Linked DNA regions of Salipiger sp. CCB-MM3. The protein of the gene in region 2 interacts with the protein of the main gene of each other region in a pairwise test. Links are inferred from orthologs where the notes say so. Each region holds a gene or a part of one and is shown on either strand. Other genes may lie near its edges.

Evidence for each region. The genes of interacting proteins can lie anywhere in the genome.
Region 1: the proteins of sfsA (region 2) and AYJ57_RS02515 interact in binary tests that used the Escherichia coli proteins (3 or more experiments, as listed by UniProt). The link is inferred for Salipiger sp. CCB-MM3 from one-to-one orthologs.

What each region holds. Positions count from the first base shown.
Region 1 is NZ_CP014595.1:518,630-523,597, reverse strand. What follows is about bases 640-3,557. They hold AYJ57_RS02515 (glutamate-5-semialdehyde dehydrogenase), read left to right. Parts: upstream 640-1,424; coding sequence 1,425-2,690; downstream 2,691-3,557. Other genes in these bases: AYJ57_RS02505 (DUF3553 domain-containing protein), read left to right, coding at 3,349-3,531; AYJ57_RS02510 (histidine phosphotransferase family protein), read right to left, coding at 2,717-3,322; proB (glutamate 5-kinase), read left to right, coding at 640-1,202. Outside these bases: GTPase ObgE, read left to right, coding at 1-108; more of proB, read left to right, coding at 96-639; AYJ57_RS02500 (GNAT family N-acetyltransferase), read left to right, coding at 3,663-4,421; AYJ57_RS02495 (lysophospholipid acyltransferase family protein), read left to right, coding at 4,418-4,968. UniProt on the Escherichia coli protein: Catalyzes the NADPH-dependent reduction of L-glutamate 5-phosphate into L-glutamate 5-semialdehyde and phosphate. The product spontaneously undergoes cyclization to form 1-pyrroline-5-carboxylate.
Region 2 is NZ_CP014596.1:1,193,252-1,198,255, forward strand. Bases 1,364-4,317 are described here. They hold sfsA (DNA/RNA nuclease SfsA), read left to right. Parts: upstream 1,364-2,457; coding sequence 2,458-3,177; downstream 3,178-4,317. Other genes in these bases: AYJ57_RS19200 (CaiB/BaiF CoA transferase family protein), read right to left, coding at 1,364-2,334; AYJ57_RS19210 (mechanosensitive ion channel family protein), read right to left, coding at 3,271-4,191. In the rest of the region: AYJ57_RS19190 (amidohydrolase family protein), read left to right, coding at 1-34; AYJ57_RS19195 (extracellular solute-binding protein), read right to left, coding at 41-1,144; more of AYJ57_RS19200, read right to left, coding at 1,141-1,363; map (type I methionyl aminopeptidase), read left to right, coding at 4,366-5,004. UniProt on the Escherichia coli protein: Binds to DNA non-specifically. Could be a regulatory factor involved in maltose metabolism.

The DNA of each region.
Region 1 (4,968 bases), on a different replicon or contig from region 2:
GGCGCCGCCGGTGAGGGCGTGACCGAAGTGCTGCGTGCCCTGCGCGCCCATATCGACGACAACCGCCTGCGCGAAGCGCCCGAGGAAGACACCCAATGGCAACCCTGAGCGAGGCGCGCCGCCTCGTTGTAAAGATCGGCTCGGCCCTTTTGGTCGACAAACATAGCGGCGATCTGCGCCGCGACTGGCTCGCCTCCATGGCCGCCGATGTGGCGCGGGTGAAGGCGCGCGGCACCGATGTGGTGCTGGTCTCCTCAGGCTCGATTGCGCTGGGGCGCGGCATCCTGAAACTGCCGCCCGTGGCGCTGCCGCTGGAACAGAGTCAGGCCGCCGCGGCTGCGGGGCAGATCCGCCTTGCCCGCGCATGGGAAGAAGCGTTGGAGCCGCATGGGCTCATCACCGCGCAAGTGCTTGTCACGCTTGAGGATTCCGCCTCGCGTCGGCGCTATCTCAACTCCCGCGCGACGATGGAAACGCTGCTTGGTTTCGGCACCGTGCCGATCGTCAATGAAAATGACACCGTCGCCACGGATGAGATTCGCTACGGCGACAACGACCGTCTGGCGGCGCAGGTGGCGGTCACCGTGGGCGCGGATCAGCTGATCCTTCTGTCGGATGTGGACGGCTTTTACACCGCCAACCCGGCGCAGGACCCCAAGGCGCGGCGCTACGAGGTGATCCACGACATCACCCCCGAGATCGAGGCGATGGCCGGCGACGCCGGTTCGGGCCTGTCGAAGGGCGGGATGAAGACCAAGCTCATGGCCGCCAAGACCGCCACCGCGGCGGGCTGCGCCATGGCGATCACCGAAGGCTCGGTGCTGCACCCGCTCAGCGCGCTGGAGGGCGGCGCCAACGCCACATGGTTCACGCCGCAGACCGACCCGCATGCGGCGCGCAAAGCGTGGATCCTGTCGATGAAACCCTGCGGCGTGCTGACCCTCGACGAGGGCGCCGCCGAGGCGCTGGCGCATGGCAAATCGCTGCTGCCGGTTGGGGTCACCCGCGCTGAGGGCGCCTTTGGCCGCGGCGATCCGGTGATGATCCGCGATAGCGCAGGGCGCACGCTGGGGCAGGGGCTGACGCGCTACACCGCCGATGAGGCGCAGGCGATCATCGGCCACCACAGTTCCGAGATCGAACAGGTGCTGGGCTATCCCGGCCGCGCCGTGCTGATCCACCGCGACGATATGGCGCTCTGAGCGCCTCTGCCCGGCTTCGTGCGCGTGGCGCGCTTCGGAATGCGTATTTAGAAAAGAGAAGAAGGACGCGGAAACCTTCGGGCTTCTTCTCTTTGAAAGTACGCACGGCCCGGCGCTGGCCAACCCCGCAATAGGCCGGAAGGGCGCGCAATCGGCACTGTATCCCCCAAGGTCACGGCGCTATAAGAGGGCTCCAAACCCCAACACCAAGGGTAAAGAGCGATGAAAGACCTCAGCGATATCCAAGCGATCATGACTGACCTCGGCAAACGTGCCAAGGCCGCCGCCGCGGAGCTCGCCTTTACCCCGCCAGAGCGCAAGACAGAGGCGCTCGAGGCCGCCGCGGATGCGGTCTGGGCGCGCCGCGCCGAGATCCTCGCCGCCAACGACAAGGACATGGCGTTCGGTCGCGAGAAGGGTCTGTCGGACGCGATGATGGACCGTCTGAAGCTGACCGAAGAGCGGCTTCAGGGCATCGTCACCGGTCTGCGCGCGATTGCGGCGCAGGAGGATCCGGTCGGTAAGGTGATCACCGAGTGGGATCAGCCCAGCGGGCTGCACATCAAGCGCGTGCGCACGCCGCTCGGCGTCATTGGCGTGATCTACGAATCCCGCCCCAATGTAACCGCCGACGCCGGGGCGCTCTGCCTCAAGGCAGGCAATGCGGTGATCCTGCGCGGCGGCTCCGAAAGCTTCCACAGCTCCGGCGCGATCCATGAGTGCCTCGTGGACGGGCTGCGCAAGGCGGGCCTGCCCGAGGATGCCATCCAGCTTGTGCCGACGCGCGACCGCGCGGCGGTGCAGCAACTGCTGACCATGACCGACTACGTCGATGTCATCGTGCCGCGCGGCGGCAAGGGGCTCGTCGGGCTGGTGCAGCGCGAGGCGCGGGTGCCGGTCTTTGCCCATCTCGAGGGCATCGTGCACATCTATATCGACAAATCCGCCGATCCGGTCACTGCGCTGAAGGTCGTGCTCAACGCCAAGACCCGGCGCACCGGAATCTGCGGCGCCGCCGAATGCCTGCTGATCCACCGCGAGGCGATGGACACCGTTGGGCAGGGCGTCATTCGGGCGCTGCTCGATGCGGGGGTCGAGGTGCGCGGCGACAGCGGTCTGCAGCAGATCGACGGCGTGGTCCCGGCCACCGAAGAGGACTGGGGGCGCGAGTATCTCGACAAGATCGTCGCCGCCAAGCTCGTGGCCGACGAGGAGGACGCCATCGCACATATCCGCCGCTATGGCTCGCAGCACACCGATTGCATCCTGTCGCAGGACGAGGCGGCGATCGAGACGTTCATCCAGCGGGTCGACAGCGCCATCGTCATGGTCAATTCCTCGACCCAGTTCGCCGATGGCGGCGAGTTTGGCATGGGCGCCGAGATCGGCATCGCCACCGGCAAGATGCACGCGCGCGGTCCGGTGGGGGCCGAGCAGCTGACCAGCTTCAAATATGTGGTGCGCTCGGAGGGCGCGGTGCGCAGCTGATCCGGGCGACCCCGGGCGCTTTGCGCTCAGACAAGATCGAGCGTGACCGCAGCATCGCCCGCGGTCACCTCTATCCGGCGGCCGCTGCGTGCGGCGAGCGCGGCCAGCATCGGGAAATGCACCTGCGCGCCGGACACGCCGGGCAGCGCGCCGGGTGCCCCGAGCAAAGCCCAGAGCGCCGGGTCATGGCCGATGCGCGGGCCGGTGCCGGTGATCCGCCATCCGCCCTCATGTTCGGCGATCTCGATCTGACCACCGAGCGGCAGCGCGCTTTCGCAGCACAGAAACGCCAGCATCGCCAGTTGCACCTCGGGGCGCGGCGCATCGCTGATCCGCCGCCAGTCGGGGGTGAGCCGCCCGCCCGCGCAATAATCGCGCAGCAGCCGGGCCGCCTCGGAAGGGCCGATCATCTGCTCGCCCTCGGCATTGCCAAAGGCGAGGCGAAACAGGTTGATCCGCGCGCGGGCGGCGTTGCAACTGTCGTTTATCAGCGCAAGCTCGGGGCGGTCCATCATATCGCCCGACAGCGCCAGAAGCTCGAGCCCATTGGCGATGGCGCCGACCGGGCTGACCAGATCATGGCAGAGGCGCGAGGCTACCAGCGTCGCGAGTTTGGCGTTACGATCTTCCATTCAAGCCTCGACGAAAGGGGACATACATGAGTGACCTCAACGCGTTTCTCGAGCCGGGGATGCTGGTCCAGCATCCCGACCAACCGGATTGGGGAATAGGGCAGGTGCAATCCAATATCGGGGGCCGTATCACTGTCAATTTCAGGGAGCAGGGCAAGGTCGTGCTCGATGGTGAGCGGGTGACCCTCCTGCCGGTGTTTGACGCCTAGGCTTAGAGCGCAGTCGTTTACGAATGGTTAACCAACATTTCCGAATTTTGCCGCAGGCCCTCCGCATCGGGAAAACTGTTTTCCTTTGTGGTTTGTCGCATTAGAACCGCGACAAGCGAAAGAGGACGGCCATGGCGCTGGACGACAGGAATTTGACGGTGCGGCTGGCGCGCACGCAAGACGAGATCGAGGCGGCGCAGCGCCTGCGCTACGAGGTCTTTGTCTCGGAACTTGGCGGCGGCGGCGAGATGGTGGATCACGCGCGGCGGCTGGAGCGCGACCGGTTCGATCCCTTCTTCGATCATCTTCTGCTCAGCGACGCACGGCGGGGGGGCGAGGTGGTGGGCGTCTACCGTCTGCTGCGCGACGATCAGGCCAAGGCGGCCGGGCAGTTCTATTCCGAGGATGAATATGATCTGGCGCTGCTGCGCGCCTCTGGCCGGCGGCTGCTGGAGTTGGGGCGCTCGTGCCTGCATCCCGAGTATCGGGGCGGGCCGGGCGTGATGCTGATGTGGCAGGCGTTGGCGGGCTATGTGGCCGAGCATGGGATCGAGATTCTCTTTGGCACCGCGTCGTTCCATGGCACCGATGTGCAGGCGCTGGCGCATCCGCTTTCGCTGCTGCACGAGCGGCATCTGGCGCCCGAAGACCTGCGCGTGCGCAGCCGGGTGTTTCAGCGGATGGACCTGCTGCCCGAGGCCGAGATTGACCGCCGCCGCGCTATGGTCGAAACGCCGGCGCTGATCAAAGGCTATCTGCGGCTTGGCGGGACGGTCGGCGAGGGGGCCTTTGTCGATCATGCTTTCAACACCACCGATGTCTGTCTGGTGATGGATACCGAGCGGCTCAACGCGCAGGCGGCCTCGCGCTACACGCGGGCCCGCCGGTGAGCGATCCGACTTGGCGCGGAGCGGAGCCGCCGGTGATCCCGCTGGGCTGGGCCGACTATCTGCGCGCGGGGCTGCGCGCTGTGCTGGTCGGCGCGGCGCTGCTGGTGGGGATCGTGGCCAAGCTTTTGGTTCTGGTCGGCGAGCGGCTGCTGTGCGGCGGGCGGCGCATCTGGTCGCCGTTTGTCACGCAGCTGACCTGCCGCTTGGTGCTGCTGATCCTCAGGCTGCGGCATGAGGTGCGCGGGCCGCGGATGGGCGGGCGCGGGGCCTATGTTGCCAATCATTCGTCATGGCTCGACATCTTCGTGCTCAACGCGCGGCGCAATGTGCTTTTCGTCTCGAAGGCCGAGGTGGCGGGCTGGCCGGGCATCGGGCTTTTGGCCAAACTCACCGGCACGGTGTTCATCCGGCGTGACCGGCGCGAGGCGGCGGCGCAGAGCGGCGTGATCGAGACGCGGCTTGCTGCGGGCGATCGGCTGCTATTCTTTCCCGAGGGAACCTCGACAGACGGACTGCGTGTTTTGCCATTTAAAACAACGCTTTTCGA
Region 2 (5,004 bases):
CAAGGGCAACGCGGCGCGCATCTGGAAGCTCTGAACGGGCTCAGAAGGTCTCGGCGAAAAGCTGGTCGAGGTCGTCCATGGCGGCCTCGAATGCCCCGTCCTTCAGCGCCGCGTTGAGGCGCTCGGAGGCCGCCTGCTGGAACGGCATGTAGCCGTCGTGGCGGGGCCGCATCCACGCCGCATCCAGCGTTGCCAGCGTGCCCGAGTAGAAACTGCCCGCGCCCGCATCAACCTCGGCCGAAGTCCATGCGTCGCGGTGCCCGGCTTGACCGCCCGCGCTGGCCCAAAGCCCCGCCTGCGCCTCGGGTCCCGCGGCATGGCGTGCGAAAGCAATGGCCGCCTCGGGGTGCTGGCCAAAGGCTGAGACGGCCAGCCCGGTGCCGCCGAGCGCGCTGCCCTTGGGTCCGGCGCCGGGCGCGGCCTCGGGGATGTCGTGGAAAGTTACACGGTGCGGCTTGGCGCCCGGCAGCGCGTAGCTGATGTAGCCGTAGATCAGCGGCGCGCAGGCGATGCGGTCGCTTTGCGCCATATGCGCCAGCACTTCGATCGGGTCCATCTCATAGCAGGCCGGATCCACCCGCTGCGCCAGATCCCGCAGCAGCGCCAGCGCGTCCCGCCCTCCGGCGCGATCCACGAAAGGCGCGTCCCGCGTGACGCGGCACGGATGCCCGAGGTTGGCGCAGAGCGTATAGAAACTCATCAGCACATGCGGCGGGCGCAGCGGGATCATCACGCGGCCCTCGGCGGCGAGCCGCATCACCGCGTCCCAATCCGCCACCGGCGCGCAAAGATCGGGCCGCACCGCCTGCACCTGCGCAGCGGCATCCACCGGCCACGCCCATTGCTGCCCGTCCCATGTGTAGCTCTCGAACGAATGGCCCAGCGAGCCCGCGGCAATTTCGGGGGCCTCCGGCAGCGGCACGAGGCAGCCTTCCTGAGTGATCTGCCCGACATGCGGATGGTCAATGATGATCAGGTCATAGGCCTTGGCCAGATCCAGCACCGGGTAACTCTCGAAATCCTGCAACGAGCGGCGGTCCCACGTGATGCGCACGCCCCGCGCGGCTTCCCACTCCTGTGACAGCGCGGCAAGCGGGTCATAGCCGCGCGGGTGATCCCAGGTCATGCCCTTGAGGGTGATCATAGTCCGAATTCCTCCCGGATGAGGCGTGAGTGTTCGCCGACCCGCGGCGCCGCCTGCGCCGTTTGCGGTCGGCAGCCGTTGATGGTGAGCGGGGCGCGGGTGGTGTCGATGCGCACGCCGTCGTCGCGGGTGACGGTCTGCAGCAGGTCGAGCCGCTTGAACGCCTCGGCCTCCATCAGTCCCGACCAGTCGAGCACCTCCGAGCACCAGATGTCGGCGGGCTGCAGGATCGCCAGCCACTCGGCGACGGTCTTTTCGGCCACCCGCTCGGCGATAAGGGTCTTGATGGCGTCGCGGGCAGAGAAAGCGTCGCGCGGCGGGCGCCCGGCCAGTTCCGGCAGCTCCATAAGATCCGCGAGCCGGTCCAGCGGGGTCATCGCCAGCGCCAGATGACCGTCCTTCGCGGCATAGACGCCGTAAGGCGCGCCCAGATAGGCATGCGCGCCGTTGATCTCCGAGCGCTGCGGCATGCGCCGCCCGTCGTTGAGCCATGTGGTCAGCACTTCGAACTGCAGATCGACCAGCGCCTCCAGCAGGCTGGTCTCCACATGCCGCCCGATGCCGTCGATGCCGCGCCGCACCAGCGCCGCCAGAATGCCCTGCGACAGCGCCACGCCGGCGAACATGTCGCCCACCGCCAGCCCCATGGGCACGGGCCCCTGCGCGGCGTCGCCGGTGAGCCACATCAGCCCTGAACGCGCCTGCGCCAGCAGGTCCTGTCCGGGGAATTTCACCCAAGGCCCATCGTCGCCATAGCCCGAGATCGAGCCATAGACGAGCCGAGGGTTGAGCGCATGCATCTCCTCCCAGCCGACCCCGATGCGCGCCGCCACGCCGGGGCGGAAGTTCTGGATCATCACGTCGGCTTTGCTCACCAGTTTGCGCAGCGCGGCAAGGTCGGCGGGGTCCTTGAGGTCGAGCGCGAGGCTCTCTTTGCCGCGGTTGATAGCGTGAAAGATCGTCGAGTCGCCGCCGATCTCCGTGTCCGACAGATAGAGGTGCCGCGACAGATCCCCGGCGCCCGCGCGCTCGATCTTGATCACCCGCGCGCCGAGGTCCGCCAGCCGCAGCGAGCAATAGGGCCCAGAAAGAAACTGGCTCAGATCGACCACCAGCAGCCCGTCCAGCGGGCGCTCCGGCGCCACCTGCGCGGGGCTCGATGTCTCTGTGGGCGGGGGCGTGGCGGTCATGGCGCTCTCATTCTTCTGTGAAAGATATCTCCACATATGAATGACCGCTGCGAGGTGCTCCCGTCAAGCCCATTGCGCCGCGCGGCGCTTGCCCCGCTCAAGCGGCATGCTATGACGGCCCCCATGCGCTACGACACACCGCTCATCCCCGCCCGCCTGCTGCGCCGCTACAAACGCTTTCTGGCCGATTGCGCGCTGCCCGACGGGCGTGAAATCACCGCCCATGTGGCCAATCCCGGGAGCATGCTGGGGCTTGCCGATCCGGGCGCGAAGGTCTGGCTGGAGCCGAACGACGATCCCAAGCGCAAGCTCAAATTCGCGTGGCGGCTCCTGGAGCATGAGAGCGGCGCCTTCGCCGGTGCCTTCACGGGCGTCGACACGGGCGCGGCCAACCGGGTGCTGCGCGCCGGGCTCGAGGCGGGGCAGGTGCCGGGGCTCGAGGGCTATGAGACCGTCCGGCCCGAGGTGAAATACGGCGAAAAGAGCCGGATCGATTTCCTGCTCTCAGGCGCTGGCCGCCCGGATTGCTATGTCGAGGTGAAATCGGTGACTCTGTCACGCCAGCCGGGTCTTGCCGAGTTTCCCGACAGCGTCACGGCGCGCGGCACAAAGCATCTGGGCGAGTTGCGCCAGATGGTGGCGCAGGGGCATCGCGCGGTGATGCTTTATCTGGTGCAGCGCACCGATGCGCGCGAGGTGACGCTGGCCGCAGACATCGACCCGGCTTACGCGCGCGCCTTCGCTGCGGCGCATACGGCGGGCGTCGAGGTGCTGACCATGGGCTGCGACATCAGCCCCGAGGGGATCCGTCTCGCCGCACCTCTGCCGTTCCGCGCGCCCTGAGCAGGACAATGGGCTTCGTCTAGATCAAAATATCCCGGGGGAGGCCGCGCGCAGGCGCGGACGGGGGCAGCGCCCCCATCCACTGGTTCGGGCTCAGACGAGCTGTGACTTGGGCATTTCACCGCCCTGATTTTCGCGCTTCTCGCCTGCGTCCTCGCTCTCATCCTTGGAGATATGCAGCGTGCGGGTCGGGAAGGGGATGTCGACGCCATTGGCATCCAGCGCCTCTTTGACCTTGCGCTTCATATCGGCCTGATACTGGAAGTAATCGCCGCTCGCGACCCAGACGCGCACCAGAAAATCGACCGAGCTGTCGTTGAGGTTGTTGACCTGAATGAAGGGCGCGGGCTCGTTCATCGAGCGGGCGTCGCCCATGATCGTGTCGCGGATCACCTGCTCGGCCTGCGCGAGATTGGCACCATAGCCGACGCCAAAGGTCCACTCGGCGCGGCGGGTGTCGTAGACCGAGTAGTTCTCGATCACATTCCCCCAGACCTCGGAGTTCGGGATGATGATCTGCGAGTTGCCGATGCTGGCCAGTTCGGTGGTGTTGAGCGTGATGTCCTTCACCGTGCCCGACTGCCCGGCAACCGAAATGAAATCCCCCAGCTTGATCGGGCGGAAGATGATGATCATCACCCCGGCGGCGACATTCGACAGCGTGCCCTGCAGCGCAAGCCCGATGGCAAGGCCCGCAGCACCCAGCGCGGCGATGATCGAGGTGGTCTGCACGCCGAAGGTGTTGAGCACGATCAGCACCGTGAAGATCAGCACCGTATAGCGCGCGATATTGCCAAGGAAGTTGAACAGCGTGTCGTCGAGTTTTGGGCTGCGCGCCGCCATGGCGGTGATCCGGCCCTTGACCCAGCGGCCAATAAAGAGGCCGATCAGCAGCAGCACGATCGCCGCCACCACATTGCCCAGCATCTGCGCCAGATAATCCAAGGTGAACACGTCCGACAGCGACGTGCCGTTGTAGATCTCGGTGTTGAGTACTTCGTTGATGCTGTCCATCGTCCCTCGTTATCCCTTTTCTCGCGTCTGTGCGCGTCTTATCATCACGTTATGCCGTGCCAGTGGGCGCAGCGGCGGGGCGCCGTGCATAACGCGCCCGCGCGGCATTGCGTTCCCCTGCCATCCTCTGGCAATGCAGCACAACACGCATTAAGTATTGAAGGGAAGAGACCCATGGAGCGCCCCGTCTTGCGAAATGACACGAGCGGCCGTCTCACCCGCGACGGCATCCGCATTCACGAAACCGGCGATTTTGCTGGCATGCATAAGGCCGGCGAGCTTGCCGCGCGCATTCTCGACGACCTCGCGCCGCTGGTCTATCCGGGCCAGACGACCGGGGCGATCGACGATTTCATCCGCACTGCGGTGGAAGAGGCGGGCGCGACCTCGGCGACGATTGGCTACAAGGGCTATCAGCACGCCAGCTGCATCTCGATCAACCACGTGGTCTGCCACGGCATTCCGGGCGAGAAGAAGCTGAAGGACGGCGATATTCTCAACGTCGACGTGACGGTCATTGTCGATGGCTGGTACGGCGACACCAGCCGGATGTATGTGGCCGGAAAGCTCTCGCGCAAGGCCGAGCGGCTGATTCAGGTGACCCACGACTCGCTGATGCTGGGCATCGAAGCGGTGAAGCCGGGCAACACGTTCGGCGACATCGGCCACGCCATCCAGAGCTACGTCGAGGCGCAGCGCATGTCGGTGGTGCGCGATTTCTGCGGCCATGGTCTGGGCCGGGTGTTCCACGCCGCGCCCAACGTGCTGCACTATGGCCGCGCGGGCTCGGGTCCGGTGCTCGAAGAAGGCATG